Regions from separate parts of the Leifsonia sp. NPDC058230 genome, predicted to be linked through region 1. Evidence: predicted binding sites of a transcription regulator. Region 1 holds the regulator's gene; each other region holds the start of a gene.

What was found. The regulator HrcA, encoded in region 1, represses chaperone genes, less so after heat shock. The targets are predictions, from matches to a motif close to TTNGCACTCGNNNNNNNCGAGTGCNAA.
Region 2: a site for HrcA is predicted at 1,468-1,494, ahead of groES (co-chaperone GroES). Genes of this name have one in related genera too.
Region 3: a site for HrcA is predicted at 1,829-1,855, ahead of groL (chaperonin GroEL). Genes of this name have one in related genera too.

The regions. Positions count from the first base shown of each region.
Region 1 is NZ_JBHVWM010000004.1:237,242-240,515, forward strand. Features, by position in the region: gene dnaJ (molecular chaperone DnaJ) at 1-960, opposite strand, end outside; gene hrcA (heat-inducible transcriptional repressor HrcA) at 990-2,009, opposite strand; gene ACFVV0_RS14195 (DUF4870 domain-containing protein) at 2,241-2,708, shown strand; gene ACFVV0_RS14200 (DUF4870 domain-containing protein) at 2,811-3,203, shown strand; gene hemW (radical SAM family heme chaperone HemW) at 3,196-3,274, opposite strand, start outside.
Region 2 is NZ_JBHVWM010000003.1:74,640-77,913, forward strand. Features, by position in the region: gene ACFVV0_RS10185 (DUF4190 domain-containing protein) at 1-199, shown strand, start outside; gene ACFVV0_RS10190 (SAM-dependent methyltransferase) at 257-1,450, opposite strand; gene groES (co-chaperone GroES) at 1,573-1,887, shown strand; gene rarD (EamA family transporter RarD) at 2,192-3,175, shown strand.
Region 3 is NZ_JBHVWM010000003.1:300,972-304,245, forward strand. Features, by position in the region: gene msrB (peptide-methionine (R)-S-oxide reductase MsrB) at 1-256, opposite strand, end outside; gene ACFVV0_RS11300 (DUF3263 domain-containing protein) at 458-754, shown strand; gene ACFVV0_RS11305 (LytR C-terminal domain-containing protein) at 769-1,311, shown strand; gene ACFVV0_RS11310 (cold-shock protein) at 1,518-1,721, shown strand; gene groL (chaperonin GroEL) at 1,901-3,274, shown strand, end outside.

The sequences.
Region 1 (3,274 bases):
CTGGATGCCCACGCGCAGATCGCCGCGGCCGCTTCCGCGCAGGTGCGTGATGCCCCGGTCTTTCACCGTCATGATGTCGGCGCTCTGCACGCCGGGCTTCAGCTCCAGGCTGATGTCGCCGTCGAGCGCCTTGACCGTTGCCGTGGTGCCGAGGATCGCATCCGTCATCGACACCTCGAGGGTGCACAGGATGTCGTCGCCATCACGGCTGAACACGTCGTGGTGCTTGACCTTGATCTCGAGGTAGAGGTCGCCGTTCGGGCCGCCGGCGGGGCCGGCCTCTCCGCTGCCCGGCATCTGCAGGCGCAGCCCGGTGTCGACGCCGGCGGGGATGTCGACGGGAACGGTACGACGGGCACGCACGCGGCCCTGACCCTGGCAGGTGACGCACGGGGTGGCGATGACGGTGCCGTAGCCACGGCAGGTGCCGCACGGGCTCGACGTCATCACGTTGCCGAGCAGGGAACGAACCGAGCGCTGGATGCTTCCGGTTCCGTGACAGATGTCGCAGGTCACGGGTGCGGTGCCGGGCTGGCAGCACGATCCGTTGCACGTCTCGCAGACGATCGCCGTGTCGACCTCCAGATCGCGGTGCGTTCCGAAGATGACCTCGTCGAGGTCGACCTCGACCCGCAGCAGCGCGTCCTGGCCGCGCTCGCGGCGCGACTTGGGACCACGGCTGCCCCCGCCGCCGAAGAAGGTCTCGAAGATGTCGCCGAAGCCGCCGAAGTCGGCTCCCCCGCCACCGAAGCCGGGCTGCGGGCCGATGTCGTACTGCTGCCGCTGCTTCGGGTCGCTCAGCACGTCGTAGGCGTGCGTGACCAACTTGAATCGTTCGGCCGCGTCGGAACTGGGATTCACATCCGGATGCAGTTCGCGGGCCAGGCGGCGGTACGCCTTCTTGATCTCGTCGGGGGTGGCGTTGCGTTCAACACCGAGGACTTCGTAATGGTCGGCCACGTACGGCTTTTCCTTCTCGTTCGGTTCTTCTATTCGCCAAGCAGGCGGGAGAGGTATCGGGCGACCGCGCGGACGGCCGCCATGTTGTTGGAGTAGTCCATGCGCAGAGGGCCGAGCACGCCCAGGCGCGCGACATCGGATCCCGAGGCGGTGTACCCGCTCGACAGCACGGAGGTCTCGGCCAGGCCGAACGCGGCGTTCTCCCGGCCGATGCTCACGGCGACGCCGTGCTGGTCGGTCGCCATCTCGCCGAACAGCTTCAGCAGGGTCACCTGCTCCTCGATCGCCTCGAGCACGGGATAGACGCTCCCCGTGAAGTCGTGCTCCGTGCGCACCAGGTTGGCAGTGCCCGCCATGACCAGCTTCTCCTGCCGGTTGGCGGCGATCTGGTCGATCAGGGCCTTCGCAACCGGCTCGACGTGCTCCCGCGTGCGCTCGGTGAGCGCATCCGGAAGCTCGCGAAGGCGGGCGGTGGCGTCGAGCAACGACAGACCGGCCGCCGCCCCGTTGATGGCTCCACGGATCTCCGCCACGACCTCGTCGGAGAGGTCGGTACTCAATTCGACCACTCGCTGCTCGACCGCACCCGTGTCGGTGATGAGCACGCAGAGCAGCCTGCGCGGGGCAAGGGTGACGAGCTCGATGTGCCGGATGCGCGACCTGGCCACCGATGGGTACTGCACGAGCGCCACCTGGCTGGTCAGCTGCGAGAGCAGCCGCACCGTGCGGGCGAGCACGTCGTCGAGATCGACGGACTGGCCCAGGAAGGCCTCGATCGCCTGGCGCTGCGCCGGGGTGAGGGGGCGCACATCCGAGAGGTGGTCGACGAACAGGCGGTACCCCTTGTCGGTCGGCACTCTGCCGGACGACGTGTGCGGCGCCGCGATCAGCTCTTCCTCTTCGAGGGCGGCCATATCGTTGCGGATCGTCGCGGCCGAGACACCGAACGAGTGACGCTCGACGATGCTCTTCGAGCCGACGGGCTCGCGCGAGGCGACGTAGTCCTGCACGATTACACGCAGAACCTCGAGGCTCCGGTCGGAAACCATCCGTCTCGCCTCCTGACTGTGTTCGCATGCTGCCGTGCGGCTGGGTTAGCACTCACTGATCCTGAGTGCTAATCATATCGCGCCGACACGCCACCCTTTGATTGCACCCGATTCAATCGTGGCATTACCTTATGTGTGCGGTCTCACAAAAGCGTGAGTTGCACTGATCGGCAGGTTCCGGCATTGCCGAGAGTATCGATTCCCCCCGGATCCGAACGGAAGGCACCGATCATGACCGACCCGAACCAGCCCGCATCCGACCCGAACAACGGCGTGCCGCCGCAGCAGCCGTACGGGAGCGTCCCGCCGCAGCAGCCGCAGCAGCCATACGCAGCAGCGGCTCCGGCCGCGCCGCTCGACCAGGCACAGGACAAGCAGTGGGCGTCCTTCGCCCACCTCGGCGGCATCCTGTGGATCCTGCCCTCCCTGATCATCTACCTGGTCTTCAAGGACCGCGGCGCGCTCACGCGGCAGGAGTCCAAGGAGGCGCTGAACTGGCAGATCACCTGGCTGATCGTCTGGTTCGTTTCCGTGATGATCAGCGTGTTCCTCGTTCTCACCCCCGTCGGCTTCATCTTCAGCCTCCTGATCCCGTGGGCGCTCTACATCGTCAACCTGGTCTTCTCGATCCTCGGATTCGTGAAGGTGAACAGCGGCGGCACCTATCGCTATCCGGTCAACTTCCGTTTCATCAAGTAGTCGAATCCTCTCGGCTTCTTCCCAGTTTCGCGCCGCTTGTCATAGGGTTGGGGACGACAAGTCCCCGACCCGCCCACCCGGGCGGCAGCCTAGGAGCACCCCATGTCCGCAACACCTCCGCCGCCTCCGCCGCCTCCCCCCGGAGCACCGTACGGCGGCTCCTCCCAGCAGCTCAGCCCCGCCGACGAGAAGCTCTGGGCGACGCTCGTCCACGTCGGTGGAATCCTCTTCGGCTTCCTCCCTGCGCTGATCGGCTACCTGGTGCTCAAGGATCGCGGACCCTTCGTGCGCGAGCACACGGCGACGGCGCTGAACTTCCAGATCACGCTCGCCATCGCATACGTCGTCGGCTGGATCCTGACCATCGTGCTGGTCGGCTTCATCATCCTCGCCGCCGTCTGGGCCGTGAACATCATCTTCAGCATCATCGCCGCCGTGAAGGCGAACCAGGGTCAGTACTACACGTACCCGATCGCCATCAAGTTCGTCAGCTAGCCACGCTCGCCGGCTCGTCGACGAGCAGGCGGCGGACAACCGCATCCGCCAGGAGCCGCCCGCGCAGGGTC
Region 2 (3,274 bases), on a different contig from region 1:
CATCGGCTTCCCGTTCGGCGTCGCCGCGGTCATCCTCGGCTTCATCGGCCGCAAGAAGGAGCCCGCCGCGAAGGGATTCTGGCTGACCGGCATCATCACCGGTTTCGTCAGCATCGCGTTCTCGCTGTTCGCCTGGGCGATCCTGATCATCGCGCTGATCGCGTTCTCGTCGGCGGGCTACGGCACCTACAACTACTGATCGCGTCGATCGAAGCCGGGCCGTGCGGATGCGCGGCCCGGCTTCGTCGTGTCCGGCTCAGTCGGCCAGACGCTCGACCAGCAGCGCCGTGTGCTTGCCGGCGACCCGCGTGAGCACGAGGGTGGCCGAACGCGACCCGCTCAGGGACAGGCGCTTGCGCAGGGTGGCTGGATCCACATCCACCCCCCGCTTCTTGATCTCGAGGGTGCCGATGCCGCGTTCTTTCAGCGCCCGTCTCAGATCGCGCTCCTGGTACGGCAGGGTCTCGAGCACGCGGAAACCGGCGGCGAACGGTGTGCTGACGGCGTCGTCCGCGGTGAGATAGGCGATGCCCTCGCTCAGCATCCGTGCGCCGACGATCCGGGCCAGGTCGCCGATCAGGCGGGCGCGGATGACCGCGCCGTTCGGTTCGTAGAGGTACTCCCCGAGCGGGCCGGGCTCGACGTCGTCGCTGTCGGCGGGAGCCGTGAGTTCGCTGGCCCTGTCCCCGTCGAGCACGAGCGCTGCGCGACGGATGCCCGGTCTGGCCAGGGCGCCGAACCACAGCCCCATCTCCACCAGCTGCCCGTCGACCGATACCCACTGTGCCTCCGCTGTCGACGGGATCAGGTCGCGATCGAAACCGGGCCCGAGCTTGATGCCGACGGACCGGCCATGGGCGATCTCGAAGGCGAAATCGAGCGAGGGCGAGTAGTCGTCGGGATTCGTGAGCCGCGACGTCTGGCCGTGGCCGGGTGTGCGACGGGCGGGGTCGAGATAGACGCCGTCGAGCCCGCGCAGGTCCGTCTTCTCGGCGAGGCCGTGCACCACGGTGACGTTCGGGAACGGCGCCAGGTTGTAGCTGGCGATCGCGGCGGTGACCTCGTCGGCCTCGACCGCGGTCACGTCGAGCTCGAGGGCTGCGAGTGCCATCGCATCCCCGCCGATCCCGCAGCAGAGGTCGACCACCTGGTCGAGGCCCGCGGCGGCGAACCGGCCGGCGTGACGAGCGGCGACCGGGAGGCGGGTCGCCTGTTCCAGGGCGGCTTCGGTGAACAGCATCCGGTCGGCGAACTCGCCGAACTTGGCGTGAGCCTTCGAACGGAGCTTCGCCTGAGTGAGTACAGCGGCGACCAGGCCGGGCGAATAGCCGGCCTTGCGCAGGTCGCTGACCATCCGCAGCACGTCGCGCTCCGAGTGGTACGGCGGCAACGAGTCGAGCAGCCGCAGCCCCTCGGGGGACAAAACCTCGAGGAGTTCCGACCGGTCCATGCGTTCACGCTACCCCTTTGGCACTCACGTTGCGTGACTGCTAACCAACCCTCTAAACTCTCATTAGCACTCTCGCTACGAGTGTGCTAACTCCCAGTCTTGGTTCCAAGCCAGTCATTGTCATGAGAAAGAGGTCAACCGTGTCGGTCTCCATCAAGCCGCTCGAGGATCGCATCGTTATCAAGCAGGTCGAGGCCGAGCAGACCACTGCGTCTGGTCTGGTCATCCCCGACACCGCCAAGGAGAAGCCCCAGGAGGGCGAGGTCATCGCAGTTGGCCCCGGTCGCATCGACGACAACGGCAACCGCGTACCGCTCGACGTCGTCATCGGCGACAAGGTGCTCTACTCCAAGTACGGCGGAACCGAGGTCACCTTCGGTGGCGACACCTACCTCGTGCTGTCGGCTCGCGACGTTCTCGCGGTCGTCGTCCGCTAAGCACGTACACCAGAACCACCCGAGAGGCCCGGATGCGCACAGCATCCGGGCCTCTCGTGCGCCCGCTCTCTCGCATCCCACCCACTCACCCCACCCGGTCCTCCCACCCACTCACCCCACCCGGTCCTCCCACCCACGCCGCACACCGCCGATGTCGGAGAATCGTCGCGTTGTCGCCATGAGTCTCCGTTCGAGCGGAGGTTTGCTCGGCGCGTCGGCTGATTCGTCCTGTCGAAGGTGTCGGGATGCCGCGGACAGCGGGCGCCCGCTCGCTGCGTCGGTGCCGCCGCGTATGATCGGGGGAGTGTCAGAGAGCGCCGTAACGCCCACCAGTGGCGAGTCATCCGTAGCCGTCGAGAAGCCACTGACCGAACACCGTCGCTCGGGACTGATCTATGCGATCTCGGCGTACGTGCTGTGGGGCATCCTCCCGATCTACTTCCTGTCACTCGTTCCCGCGAGCGCGTTCGAGATCGTCGCCTGGCGCGTGCTGTTCTCCCTGGTCTTCTGCGCGATCCTGCTGACGGTCACCCGCAAGTGGCGTGCCTTCGGGGCCCTGCTGCTCAACAAACGGGTCGTCTTCACGATGGGCGTCGCAGGAGCCCTGATCTACGTCAACTGGCAGACGTATGTGCTCGCCACGGTGTCGGGTCACGTCGTCGAGGCGGCGCTCGGCTACTTCATCAATCCGATCGTCACCGTCTTCCTCGGCGTGATCGTTCAGCGCGAGAAGCTGCGCGTCGCGCAGTGGGTGGCTGTCGGCGTCAGCATCGTCGCGGTCGTGGTGCTCGCGGTCGGCTACGGGTCGCTGCCGTGGATCGCGCTCATCCTCGCCTTCTCGTTCGGGCTCTACGGGCTGATCAAGAAGCGCGTCGGAGGTTCGGTGGATGCCGTCTCCGGGCTGACGCTGGAGACGATGTGGCTGACCCCGGTGGCGATCGTGCAGCTCATCGTCGTCGGTGCGACCGTGGGCATCACCCTCGGAACGATCAGTGTGTGGCACACCGTCCTCCTGGCCGGCGCCGGAGTGATCACCGCCGTGCCGCTGCTGTTCTTCGCTGCGGCATCGCGACGGCTGCCGCTCGTGTACATGGGATTCATCCAGTACTTCGCACCGTTCATCCAGTTCATCGTCGGTGTGGCGATCCTGCATGAGGCGATGCCGCCGGAGCGCTGGTTCGGGTTCGCGATCGTGTGGCTGGCACTGCTCATCCTCACCGTCGACATGATCGTCGCGGCGCGAGCGGGCCGCCGCGAGGTCGAGTTGGACGTGGCCACGATCGAGTGAGCGGATTGTGGAATAAATCCACAGCGTTCTGCCGTTAGCATGGGATATCCGTTGGCAATGGTGGCGGGCGGATTCTCCCATCCTCTCGACGCTTAAGGG
Region 3 (3,274 bases), on a different contig from region 1:
TGTCTTCGATCAGCTGCACCGCCTCGGGGCGCACCGACTCGTAGAAGCTCGGCCAGCCGCACCCGGAGTCGAACTTGGTGCCCGACTTGAACAGCTCGGCGCCGCACGCCGCACAGGTGTAGAGGCCCGCCCGGCCCTCGTCGAGCAGCTCGCCGGTCCACGGTCGCTCGGTGGCGGCCTCGCGGAGCACTGCGAACTGTTCGGGGCTGAGCTCTTCCCGCCACTCGTCGTTGCTCTTGGTGACGTCGTAGTTCATCGCGTGTCCCTTTCGTCAGACACAACCCTAAACGGCGCGGGGTGCGAGCCTGTTCCCTCTTTCTGCTGCGACATCGGTCTGTATCGCTGCGTTACGCTGCGCGCGACGTGCCGCCGGCTTGGGACAACACACAGATTCGGGCAAATAGGATGGCCGCGAACGCGGGCCGACTCGGTTCGTCCAGGCACAGGAGGGGTGAGGATGGCGAACGCGGCAGACGACCGGCCGTCGTCCTCCGACCCGGATGACGGCCTCGGCGAGCGGGATCGGTCGATCCTCGCGTTCGAACGGCAGTGGTGGCGGCATGCCGGCGCCAAGGAGCAGGCCATCCGCGAAGAGTTCGGTCTCTCGGCGGCACGGTACTATCAGCTGCTCGGGGCGTTGATCGATTCGCCCGCCGCCCTGCACCACGACCCCATGCTCGTCAAACGGCTGCAGCGTCTTCGCGACGCGCGGATGGCCGCGAGGAGCACCCGGACGCTCACGTCCGACGATTGAGGACCACGCACACGATGGCTGAGAAGTATCCCAAGGACCGTTTCGACACGATCCCCGACGATCTGTCGCGGGTCGGCGCCCACCGCACCCCGCGTCCGAAGGGGCGCGGCTGGATCGGTTTCGCCTGGGCGGCCCTCGCCACGGTCGTCCTCGTCGGGCTCGGGATCTTCGGACTGTCCCTCGTCAACGGGAGCATCTCGTTCCAGGGGAACACCACCTCGGCCTCGCCGACGCCCACGCCGACACCCACTCCCACGATCGTCCCGACCGTCGACCCGAACCTCAGCGTCTTCGTCTTGAACGGCACGACCACGAGCGGGCTCGCCAACACCGTCGGCGACAAGCTCGTCGCAGCCGGCTGGAAAGTGGATTCGCGCGCGAACGCGAGCGACAACACGCTGGCCCAGACGATGGTCTACTACTCCGACCCGAAGAACGAGGCTGCCGCGCTCGGTCTCGCGCAGTCCCTTCCCGGCGCGAAGGTGGCCGTCACGCAGGACTACGTGGCCACCGGCGCCGACCTCACCGTGGTCGTCGGCGGCGACTACGCGGGGTAGCGCCGGGGTACCGCCGGTGTGGCGCCACCTCGTGGCGCCCTCCGTGCAGCTTTGTTACACGCTTGTTTAACTTCGGACGAAATCTCGACATTTCGCGTCGGAATGCCGAAATGACCCGTGATTACATGCATTGAAAGCATTAGTATCTGGATTCAACGCGCTGGTGGACCGGCCGGAGCGAGGAAACACAGCAATGGGAGTAATGCATGGCGAACGGAACCGTGAAGTGGTTCAACGCTGAGAAGGGCTACGGATTCATCACCGTCGATGGTGGGGGACAGGACGTTTTCGTTCACTACTCCGCGATCGACATGAGCGGCTACAAGGTTCTCGAAGAGGGCCAGGCAGTCGTGTTCGAAGTCGGGAGCGGCCAGAAGGGCCCGCAGGCCGAGTCGGTTCGTCCGGCGTAGCACCAGCAACCAACCGAGAACGAGCGCCGTCCCTCCGTGGGGCGGCGCTCGTCTGCGTCCAGGATGCGCTCGCCTTGCACTCGGCTGCCACGAGTGCCAGAATCTCTTTAGCACTCCATCTGATCGAGTGCTAATTATTCGCATCTTTCGCAGACGTCCGGGAGGGACGAGAAACAACCATGGCAAAGATCATTGCTTTCAACGAGGAAGCGCGCCGCGGCCTCGAGCGTGGCCTGAACATCCTGGCCGACACCGTGAAGGTGACGCTTGGCCCGCGCGGCCGCAACGTCGTCCTCGAGAAGAAGTGGGGCGCCCCCACGATCACCAACGACGGCGTGTCGATCGCCAAGGAGATCGAGCTCGACGACCCGTACGAGAAGATCGGTGCCGAGCTCGTCAAGGAGGTCGCCAAGAAGACCGACGACGTCGCGGGTGACGGAACCACCACCGCGACCGTTCTCGCTCAGGCGCTCGTCAAGGAGGGCCTCCGCAACGTGGCCGCCGGCGCCGACCCCATCACGCTGAAGCGCGGCATCGAGAAGGCCGTCAAGGCCGTCACCGACGAGCTCATCGCGAACGCCAAGGAGGTCGAGACCAAGGAGGAGATCGCTGCAACTGCATCCATCTCCGCCGGCGACACCACCATCGGCGAGATCATCGCCGAGGCGATCGACAAGGTCGGCAAGGAGGGTGTCGTCACCGTCGAGGAGTCGAACACCTTCGGCACCGAGCTCGAGCTGACCGAGGGCATGCGCTTCGACAAGGGCTACCTGTCGCAGTACTTCGTCACCGACCCCGAGCGCCAGGAAGTCGTCTTCGAAGACGCCTACGTGCTCATCGCCAACCAGAAGATCTCCAGCATCAAAGACCTGCTGCCGATCGTCGACAAGGTGATCCAGGCCAACAAGCAGCTCGTCATCATCGCCGAGGATGTCGACGGCGAGGCCCTGGCCACGCTGATCGTCAACAAGATCCGCGGCATCTTCAAGTCCGTCGCCGTCAAGGCTCCGGGCTTCGGCGACCGCCGCAAGGCCATGCTGCAGGACATCGCGATCCTCACCGGCGGCCAGGTCATCTCCGAGGAGGTCGGTCTCAAGCTCGAGAACGTCACCCTCGACCTGCTCGGCACGGCTCGCAAGGTCGTCATCACCAAGGATGAGACCACCATCGTCGAAGGCGGCGGAGAGCCCGAGCAGATCGCAGCCCGCGTCTCGCAGATCCGCAAGGAGATCGAGAACACCGACAGCGACTACGACCGTGAGAAGCTGCAGGAGCGCCTGGCGAAGCTCGCCGGCGGTGTTGCGGTCATCAAGGCCGGCGCCGCGACCGAGGTGGAGCTCAAGGAGCGCAAGCACCGCATCGAAGACGCCGTGCGCAACGCGAAGGCCGCCGTCGAAGAGGGCATCGTCGCCGGTGGTGGCGTCGCCCTCATCCAGGCCGGCAAGACCGCCTTCGAGAAGCTGTCGCTCGAGGGCGACGAGGCTACGGGCGCGAACATCGTTCGTGTCGCCATCGAGGCTCCGCTCAAGCAGATCGCCATCAACGCAGGCCTC